2 regions of the Superficieibacter sp. genome follow, and region 1 is predicted to be linked to the other one. Evidence: predicted binding sites of a transcription regulator. Region 1 holds the regulator's gene; the other holds the start of a gene.
What was found. Region 1 encodes CRP, which controls carbon source genes, mostly activating them, when cyclic AMP is high. Its sites were predicted from a motif close to ATGTGANNNNNNTCACAT; they were not measured.
Positions count from the first base shown of each region.

Region 2: RT197_RS15550 (YjcB family protein) is a predicted target of CRP. The motif match lies at 2,616-2,633, and genes of this name have one in related genera.

Region 1 is NZ_DAMAPU010000017.1:66,685-72,105, reverse strand. Features, by position in the region: gene RT197_RS19825 (aspartate aminotransferase family protein) at 1-729, shown strand, start outside; gene RT197_RS19820 (YccS/YhfK family putative transporter) at 719-2,794, opposite strand; gene crp (cAMP-activated global transcriptional regulator CRP) at 2,846-3,478, opposite strand; gene RT197_RS19810 (OsmC family protein) at 3,784-4,188, shown strand; gene RT197_RS19805 (phosphoribulokinase) at 4,213-5,082, opposite strand; gene RT197_RS19800 (YheU family protein) at 5,107-5,325, opposite strand; gene RT197_RS19795 (hydrolase) at 5,328-5,421, opposite strand, start outside.
Region 2 is NZ_DAMAPU010000008.1:108,871-114,291, forward strand. Features, by position in the region: gene soxS (superoxide response transcriptional regulator SoxS) at 1-329, shown strand, start outside; gene RT197_RS15545 (EAL domain-containing protein) at 314-1,903, opposite strand; gene RT197_RS15550 (YjcB family protein) at 2,754-3,035, shown strand; gene ssb1 (single-stranded DNA-binding protein SSB1) at 3,092-3,631, opposite strand; gene uvrA (excinuclease ABC subunit UvrA) at 3,878-5,421, shown strand, end outside.

The sequences.
Region 1 (5,421 bases):
CCGGCTGACATTATTCACGTCCCGTTTAATGACCTGCACGCGGTAAAAGCGGTAATGGACGATCATACCTGCGCGGTAGTGGTCGAGCCGATTCAGGGTGAGGGCGGCGTGACGGCGGCGACGCCGGAATTCTTGCAGGGGCTGCGCGAACTGTGCGATCAGCATCAGGCGCTGCTGGTCTTTGACGAAGTGCAATGCGGAATGGGGCGCACCGGCGATCTCTTTGCTTATATGCACTACGGCGTGACGCCGGATATTCTCACCAGCGCCAAAGCGCTCGGCGGCGGTTTTCCGATCAGCGCGATGCTAACCACCCAGGATATTGCCAGCGCCTTTCATGCCGGATCGCACGGTTCGACCTACGGCGGCAACCCGCTGGCCTGCGCGGTCGCGGGCGCGGCGTTCGATATCATCAATACGCCGCACGTGCTCGACGGCGTAAACGCCAAACGGCAGATTTTTGTTGAGCATCTGCAAAAAATCGACCAGAAATACGCTATTTTCAGCGATATTCGTGGAATGGGCCTGCTGATTGGCGCAGAGCTGAAGCCGCAGTACAAAGGCTGTGCGCGGGATTTCCTGTATGCCGCCGCGCAGGAAGGCGTGATGGTGCTGAACGCCGGACCGGACGTAATGCGCTTTGCCCCGTCGCTGGTGGTAGAAGAGGCGGATATTCACGAAGGGCTGGAACGCTTCGCGCAGGCGGTGGCGAAACGGGTTAACGCTTAGTTCTCTTGAGCCAAATCCCATGATGCGGGCGTTGACGCCAGGCTACCGACGAAATGGTATGCATGGTGTTCAGATGCCCCAGAATGCGCTCCAGATGCCGCTCCATGGTGCTTAACGGCCCTTGCGGGGCGGCGTCCGGCGCTTCGAGAATATTGACATCCCCCGCGCTGCCCGGCCCGTCAGATTTCAGCCGCTGCTGGCAGCGTTGCAGCGCAATTTCACAGGATTGCAGATAACGCTGCGCCAGATCCGGCGTCAGCATATTGTGCTCGCGTGCCAGCGTGGTCATGGCGTTGATATGCTCGACAATAAACTGGCTGTGCGTGACCCACAGTTTCATATCTTCCAGATACCGGCTATTAAATCCCGGCTCCTGCATGGCCTGGTTCAGCGAGTTAAACAGCGCGTTATGCGCCTGGTTGACCCGCATCCGCTGGTACGCCAGGGTCGGAGCCTGCGGATCGTCGCTTAAAATCAGCCGCAGTGCCTCCTGGTCCGCCTCCAGCGCACTGTCTGCGTTCTTGCGCAGCAGGCCGCTTTGCCACTGCGGCCACAGCCAGACCATGCCGCCGAATGCAATCAGGCAGCCCAGCGCAGTGTCGATCATCCTCGGCAGAATAAACTGTTCGCCGTTAAGATTGATCAACTGGAGGGTGTACACCGCCGTGACTGTAAAACCGATCATCGCCCAGCCGTAATTTTTGCGCAGGATCAGATAGCTGATAAGGGTGATCGCCAACATGGCGCAGAGCGTAAAACCGTCCGGGACGTTAAAATGCAGCGTCGCCCCGGCGATGACCAGCCCCACCAGCGTGCCAAGCGTTCGATGCAGAATGCGCACCCGCGTGGCACCGTAGCCGTTTTGGGTGACGAACATGATGGTCATTAAGATCCAGTAGGGCTTCGGCAGGTGGAGAACGCTTCCCGCCAGGCTGGCGATACTGAGCATGACGCTAAGACGCGCCGAGGTGCGCAGGGCGGGGGACTTCAGCGATAAATAGCTTTTCAGCGCCGCCCACAGCGGCAGACGGCGCTGGCGGTCGGCCATTAAATCACGCGGATAAAGCGGACGCAGGGTGCGCAGCACGCGGGCGATACGGCTAAAGTGCCAGGCGCAGAACTGACCCACCGGGTTATCCGGGTTCTGACGGGCGATTTTCTCCAGCGCGCCGATCTGCTTGTCCATATTGAAGCGGCCAGAATAATGATGGTACAGAATATCGTCCGCCATCACCCGCAGACGGGCGGCAACGGTTTGCGCATTCCAGCGGATCACCGCTTCCGCATGGCTTTGTTCTACCAGCTTTTGTACCTCTTCCGGCTGGTGTAGGCTGACCGAAATATGTTCCTGCAAATCCAGTGCCATCTGGAACATCCAGCGCAGCCGCCTGTAGTTATGGTGTTTTTTCTCCGACAGCATGTACAGCTGTTGATAGCACTGGGTAATGAGATCGACCGTTTTTTGCTGGCGGGCAAGCAGCGGCGGAAGGGCTTTTTGCGGATCGACATGCTGGGTCAGCAGGCTGTATTTGGCTTCGCAATAGTCGGCAAGCTGGCGGTAAAGCAGGCTGAGCGACTCGCGCAGCGGCTGTTCGCGCCACAGCCAGAACCAGAACCAGTTAAATAAACCGTACCAGAGCGTACCCGTCGCGTAGAGCAGCATCGGCTGCCAGACCGGAACGGACCCCGCGAGGCTAAGCGTGAAAATGGCTGCAATTAATGAGGCCGGGAGCAGACGTGCATGCAGCGGACTGATTTCCGCGGTAACGCCGAGGATCAGCGCCAGCGCGGTAAGCACCAGCGGCAGCGGCGCGCCCTGCGCCAGCAAAAGCTGTACCGCCAGGCTACTGCCTGCGAACAGCGAGCCGCCGACAATCAGACGTTTGAAAAAGCGTTTGTGCGGGGTATCCAGACCGGCGATGTTGCAGCAGGCGGGCACCAGCGAGAAGAGCAGGCCATACTGAAGCCGATCGATTATCAGACCGACAGCCACGGGCAAACAGAGCACCAGGGTTTGTCGTAGTGCGTAATTCACTTCCGGGTGATAGATCAGCCTGCGCCACATAGAGAATAACGAAACCGGCGCATTCGCAGTGGAATGCGCCGGTGAACGAACTTAGCGGGTGCCGTAAACGACGATGGTTTTACCGTGTGCGGAGATCAGGCTCTGATCTTCCAGCATTTTCAGAATGCGGCCGACGGTTTCACGCGAGCAGCCAACGATCTGGCCGATTTCCTGACGGGTGATTTTGATCTGCATACCGTCCGGGTGAGTCATCGCGTCCGGCTGTTTGGCGAGGTTAAGCAGCGTCTGCGCGATGCGGCCGGTTACGTCAAGGAAGGCGAGATTGCCCACTTTCTCAGACGTGACCTGTAAGCGACGCGCCATTTGCGCTGAAAGACGCATCAGAATGTCCGGGTTAACCTGGATCAGCTGACGGAATTTCTTGTAGGAAATTTCTGCGACTTCACAGGCGGTTTTGGCCCGCACCCAGGCGCTACGCTCCTGACCTTCTTCAAACAGGCCCAGTTCACCGATGAAATCGCCCTGGTTGAGATAAGAAAGGATCATCTCTTTCCCTTCTTCATCTTTGATCAGCACTGCCACGGAGCCTTTAACGATGTAATACAACGTTTCCGCTTTTTCACCCTGGTGAATCAGCGTGCTCTTTGATGGGTACTTATGAATATGGCAATGAGACAAGAACCATTCTAGAGTCGGGTCTGTTTGCGGTTTGCCAAGCACCATGCGCGGTTATCCTCTGTTATAAACTATCTCCGGCGGCTAAATGACGTTGCCTCCGGGGTTGCAATCGTGTCCTTCCCTCTGGCGGGGAAGCTGACTGTCGGTATGTTCCGCAGCCGTGTATCTGATGACCCGTGCATACATGCACTAAGTCAATATATCACTGTAGCATCCCGTCTGTTTTAGCATAGCTTTTGCCGCCTGTCTCCTGGTGTCTCGCTTCAGCATGACGCAGGTCGCCTTCCGTTGCGAGAATTGTTATGTGCGCGTAATCTGGGAAGAAAATTGCCATACGGGAGTTGATGAATATGCAAGCGCGAGTGAAGTGGGTTGAAGGGTTAACGTTCCTGGGCGAGTCGGCTTCCGGCCACCAGATTTTAATGGACGGTAACTCCGGTGATAAAGCGCCCAGCCCGATGGAAATGGTGCTGATGGCGGCAGGCGGATGCAGTGCGATTGACGTGGTGTCGATCCTGCAAAAGGGGCGTCAGGAGGTTACCCACTGTGAGGTGAAACTGACCTCAGAGCGCCGTGAAGAGGCCCCGCGCCTGTTCACCCATATCAATTTGCACTTTATCGTCACCGGTCACGATTTGAAAGACAGCGCCGTGTCCCGCGCGGTAGACCTCTCGGCAGAGAAATACTGTTCGGTAGCGCTGATGCTGGAAAAAGCCGTGAATATTACCCATTCATACGAAGTGAACGTTGCCTGATCCGTCGCCGGGCCTCGCGCCCGGCTATTCGATTTTTTTGCCTTCCACCAGCCGCTGAACCAGCGGCAGCATGATCAGCTCCATCGCCAGCCCCATTTTCCCGCCCGGCACCACTAAAGTATTGATGTGAGATATAAATGAGCCTTGCAGCATCGCCAGCAGCCAGGGGAAATCGATGCCTTCGAGGTTGCGGAAGTGGATCACCACAAAGCTTTCATCCAGCGACGGGATGCCTTTGGCGGCAAACGGGTTGGAGGTGTCAACGGTCGGCACCCGCTGGAAGTTGATATGGGTGCGGGAGAACTGCGGGGTGATGAAGTTAATGTAGTCCTCCATTGAACGCACCACCGAGTCCATCACCGCCTCGCGCGAATGCCCACGCTCGCTGGTATCGCGGATCAGTTTCTGGATCCACTCGAGGTTAACAATAGGCACCACGCCCACCAGCAAATCAACATGGCGGGCGACGTCATGCTGCGGCGTCACCACGCCGCCATGCAGTCCTTCATAAAACAGCACGTCGGTCGGTTCCGGCAGCGGCTGCCACGGCGTGAAGGTGCCGGGCACCTGATTCCACGGCACTGCTTCATCATAGGTATGCAGGTATTTTCGCGCCTGCCCGGTGCCCGACCGTCCGTATTCAATAAAGGTTTGTTCCAGCAGGCCGAAATCGTTCGCCTCCGGGCCGAAATAACTAATGTGCCGACCAAGATCGCGCGCTTTACGGATCGCCATATCCATTTCCGGGCGGGTGTAGCGATGGAAACTGTCCCCTTCGACTTCCGCCGCGTGCAGGCTGAGCTGGGCAAAGATCTTGCGAAAGGCGAGGCTGGTGGTGGTGGTTCCTGCCCCGCTGGAGCCTGTGACCGCAATCACCGGATGTTTGGCAGACATAGCTACTCCCTGATTATCAGTTATTTAGCCGCGAAACTGCTTGCGAGGCATGATATTGACCGTCTCATGCAACTCTGACCAGACCAGCACGGCTTCGCCGGTTTGTAACTGGTGCTTTACGTCGGCGACTTTTTGCGCCAGTGAGCGCTCATGTTCACCATAATCGGTGCCTTCACGCAAGACAAAGCTTTCGATCAGGCTATCGAGGGTTACAGGGTCAAGATCCTGCCAGGGAATAATCATCTTCAGGCTCCGAGATAGGTTTTCAGCCAGTCGGGAATGCGTTTTTCCAGCCACATTTCCGGGCGGCGCAGCGTACCGCCGACAAAGCCAACGTGA
Region 2 (5,421 bases), on a different contig from region 1:
TGTCGCATCGCGAAATTATTCAAACGCTGATTGAATGGATTGATGAACATATCGATCAACCGCTTAACATTGATATGGTCGCCAGAAAATCAGGATATTCGAAGTGGTATTTACAGCGGATGTTCCGCGCGGTGATGCACCAGACTCTGGGCGATTACATCCGTCAGCGTCGGTTGCTGCTGGCGGCGGAAGCGTTACGCACCACCCAGCGTCCTATTTTTGATATCGCCATGGATCTGGGTTACGTCTCGCAGCAAACCTTTTCCCGCGTTTTCCGCCGCGAATTCGATCGCACGCCAACGGATTATCGTCATCAGATTTCAGCGTGATGCTTGCGCGGCTTCAACAGCCTGATGGGCTGCTGGAGCCAGTTGATAAACTCCTGCGGCGGCATGGCTTTGGCGAAGTGCCAGCCCTGGCAATACTGTACCCCACGCTTGAGCAGCCATGACACCTGCTCCGCCGTCTCTACCCCTTCTGCAATGGTTTTCAGCCGCAGGCTTTGCGCCATCTCAACAATATGCTCGGCGATCAGGTTATTGGTACTCAGGGTATCGATAAATGATTTATCAATTTTTAAAATATCGACATTCAGGGAATAGAGATTGTGCAGGTTGGAATAACCGGTGCCGAAATCGTCTATCGCCACTTCATAGCCCGCCTGGCGAAATGCCTGAATAACCGGGGTCGTTTTGGGTACATCAATAAACCCGCGTTCGGTGACTTCAATTTTGATTTGCTGCGCCAGCACGGAGTGTTTTTGTGCTTTATCCGAGATGAGAGCAATTAAGCGCGAAGAGTGAAAATCGGACGCCGATAAGTTAATGGAAATATAGAGCTCTGGATGTCCAGCAAGGAAATGGCCTAAATCAGAAAAAACTTCATCAACCACATAATCCGTGACATGTTCAATCAACCCTTCTTTTTCTGCCAGCGGAATAAATTCTCCCGGCCCCATAACCTGACCTTCAAATCCTGGCCAACGCAATAGCGCTTCAGCACCGACGCACTGGTTATTTTTAATATCGATAATGGGTTGATAATGCAGGCGAAGCTGGCGTTTTTGCAGCGCACGCTGGAGCAGACGGCGCGGGGAGTTGTACTCCCGGTGCGTTCGCGACCAGACCAGCAGGATCAAAATGCTGCAAATTATCCCCAGCGGCAGGGTTAAGGAAGCCTGATGGTAGAAATTATCGTGAAAGCGTGAAGCGGTGGTGGAGACAATAATGGCGATAGGCCGTCGTTCGGAGCGGGCAATGGTATAAAACCGTCCGTCATGCTGGAAGGTATAATCTTTATTAAGTAAAAGCTTTTTCAATATCGTCGGATTGGCCTGCTCGCTGACCGAGAAAAATTCATTGGTCACCGTATCATAAACACCATACGCCAGAGACTGGTCTTCAGAAATAACTTCACTGTAGGAAAGCGGATTGATCACGGCGACATAATTACCGCGTCGCATATAGTTCATTTTATAGCCAGGATAAAACGGCGTATCGCGATAATAATAAATATGCACATCGGGTTTACGCGAGTAATTTTCTTTCGGCATCAAGTAGGCTTGAGCGGGACGCGTAGTGGTTGAACAAATAAATTGATTGCCTGTGGCGTAGATTAAATCATCAACATACAGACGGCCATGAACAATATTAAGCATTCGCTGCTGATGCTGTGGACTACAAATGTCGCCGCGATATTGTTCCGCCGCATCGCGCGCGATGTCAGCCTGCCGAATTACTTTCTCCGTTTTATTGAGCGCAAGTTGCGCAAATGAACGGAGCTGATCGCGGGTTTCTGAAACGGCTCTTAAATGAGCAAACCATAGCGCAAGCATCACCGGCAGAAGAACTACCATGATGATCCCAAGAACTCTCAGCACCTTGCGTTGCGCGCTATGATTCATTTCAGCCTAATGTCCCTGCATTTTATGTGCCTGCGCTCCAGAGCGGATACTTTAGATAAACAGGTGATTACGTTGCATGAATCATACGACATTAGCAACCGACTTTTTATCGTAAAAACCTAATATTTGGTTATGAAGATAATATTTTTCCGTAAGCCAAACTTAAAGTGAACGTCACGTTTTTATTAAGGAGAGGAGAAAATGCGCATAATGCCGTAAAAAGAGAGAGTCGCCGGGGAAGTTACAATAGTGCGCTGTATATTTATGCAGCAACTGGTTGATGAGTTGTGTCATGAAAACAGTATATGCTGAATTCCATATACCACTTTTGGCAAAATGAGCGGAAGATTAACCGCGTGATAATTAAGTACTCGTTAAATTCAAAAAAAACGAGAGGGGATTGCACACTGCAATAAATCTGTACAAAAAAAATGACAAAAGAATTAAATGACCAGGCAAAATGGTGGGTTCAAAAGTTAATCATACGTACATTTAACTGTCCACTCGCTTTTTTTCAGAAACAGTTATACAGCGGTACATTTTAACGTAGCTTAAATCTTAATCATAATTTAACCATGAGGATGAACCCGCTACTTGCCGTTAAAAAAGTCAGTAAACAATATAGCTGAGTTTGTCCCGCGTGAAGGATGAAAATTTTTCATGGCCGCAATCGGGCAAAAATCCCGCTGCTGACTGGTGAATAAAAGAACAAATGTGATATAGTTCACACATCCTGTGAAACAGGAACGCCGTTTCATTACACTACTCGCCTGCTCCATGACCGCCCACGTTTTTACGAATCGGCTGTCAGGCCGAAGGCATGTCATTTTTTGATTGAGGATGAAGTTTCATGGCTACCATTACTACCAGCGTTGTTTTGCTGCGCTGGCCGCTGGTAAGCGCCGGGCTGATGTTTATCGCCAGTACGCTAAACGTTCAGTTCCGCAAAGCAGATTACATTGGTCTGGCGGTGATCAGTACCCTGCTTGGGCTTGTTGCAGCCTGCTGGTTTGCCACCGGGCTACTGGGCATTACGCTGGGTGATATGTCGGCGATTATGAATAATGTTAAAGAGGTGATGGTCGAAACCATGAGTAAGATGCCGCCAGACTGGCCAGTAGTCATTACCTGATCGACGCGGGGCGAAAGCACCAGCCCCGGTGAAGGAGCTGGTCGATGATAGTGTTCTTAGAACGGGATATCGTCGTCAAAGTCCATCGGCGGCTCGTTAGACGGTGCCGGTGCGGACTGCTGCTGCGGACGAGACTGCGCGCCGCCGCTGAACTGGTTGCCGCCGCCCTGAGGCTGCTGCTGTGGCTGCTGAGGCTGACCCCAACCGCCCTGCTGACCACCGCCTGCCGGAGCGCCGCCCTGCGGACGACCACCCAGCATTTGCATCACGCCGCCAATTTGCGGGACGTTGATCTCGGTGGTATAGCGTTCCTGACCACTCTGATCGGTCCATTTACGGGTACGCAGCTGGCCTTCGATATACACCTGAGAACCTTTACGCAGATACTCACCAGCAACTTCTGCCAGTTTGCCAAACATCACCACGCGGTGCCATTCGGTCTGCTCTTTTGTCTCACCGGTCTGCTTATCACGCCAGGATTCGGAAGTAGCCAGCGTGAAGTTGGCAACTGCACCACCACTCGGCATGTAGCGTACTTCCGGGTCCTGCCCCAGATTACCGACGAGAATCACCTTATTTACGCCTCTGCTGGCCATAATCGTGTCTCCTGAAAACGTTCTTAATGAGTGTAAACGCGCGATTGTAACATTACCAGACCGCGTTTTGATACCTTGTGAAGTTGATTCCGGGAAACAACTTGCTGGCGACATTTTTGCACATCCACGCGGAAGTTGCATTCCTATACTGTATATTCATTCAGGTTAATTTGTGTCATAATTAGCCGTTTCAGTTGCAAAAACGCCGTTTGTCCTTCAAACAAATCAGGCTACCGGGAAAGGTGAATGGATAAGATAGAAGTTCGGGGCGCACGTACCCACAATCTCAAAAACATCAACCTCGTTATCCCTCGCGACAAACTGATTGTCGTCACCGGGCTTTCGGGTTCTGGCAAATCTTCTCTGGCTTTTGACACGTTATATGCTGAAGGGCAACGTCGTTACGTCGAATCCCTCTCCGCCTATGCGCGGCAGTTCCTGTCGCTGATGGAAAAGCCGGACGTTGACCATATTGAAGGGCTGTCGCCTGCGATTTCTATCGAGCAGAAATCAACGTCGCACAACCCGCGTTCTACCGTCGGTACGATCACGGAAATCCACGATTACCTGCGTCTGCTGTTTGCTCGCGTGGGCGAGCCGCGCTGCCCGGATCACGACGTGCCGCTGGCGGCGCAGACCGTCAGCCAGATGGTAGACAACGTGCTTTCGCAGCCGGAAAGCAAGCGGCTGATGCTGCTGGCTCCGATCATCAAAGAGCGTAAAGGCGAGCACACCAAAACGCTGGAAAACCTGGCGAGCCAGGGCTATATCCGCGCGAGGATCGACGGCGAAGTCTGCGATCTCTCCGATCCGCCGTCGCTGGAACTGCAAAAGAAACATACCATTGAAGTGGTGATTGACCGTTTCAAAGTGCGTGAAGATCTGGCGCAGCGTCTGGCAGAATCGTTTGAAACCGCGCTGGATCTCTCCGGCGGGACGGCGATTGTCGCGGATATGGACGATCCAAAAGCCGAAGAGCTGCTTTTCTCCGCAAACTTCGCCTGCCCGATTTGCGGCTACAGTATGCGCGAGCTTGAACCGCGCCTGTTCTCATTCAACAACCCGGCGGGTGCCTGTCCAACCTGCGACGGCCTCGGCGTACAGCAATATTTCGACCCGGATCGCGTCCTGCAAAACCCGGAACTGTCTCTGGCCGGTGGCGCCATTCGCGGCTGGGATCGGCGTAACTTTTATTATTTCCAGATGCTGCGCTCGCTGGCGGATCACTACAAATTCGATGTTGACGCCCCATGGGGTAGCCTGAACGCCAACGTACAGAAAGTGGTGCTCTTCGGCTCCGGTAAAGAATCAATTGAATTCAAATACGTGAACGACCGGGGCGATACCTCCGTGCGCCGCCACCCCTTTGAGGGCGTGCTGCACAATATGGAGCGCCGCTATAAAGAGACCGAATCCAGCGCGGTGCGTGAAGAGCTGGCGAAGTACATCAGCAACCGCCCTTGCGCCACCTGCGAAGGCACCCGTCTGCGCCGCGAAGCGCGCCACGTATTTGTGGAAAATACCGCCCTGCCGACCATCTCCGATATGAGCATCGGACACGCGATGGACTTCTTCACTAACCTGAAGCTGTCCGGTCAGCGGGCTAAAATTGCCGAAAAAGTGCTCAAAGAGATTGGCGATCGTCTGAAATTTCTCGTCAACGTCGGCCTGAATTACCTGACGCTTTCCCGCTCGGCGGAAACGCTCTCCGGCGGTGAAGCCCAGCGTATTCGCCTGGCAAGCCAGATTGGCGCAGGTCTGGTCGGCGTGATGTACGTGCTGGATGAGCC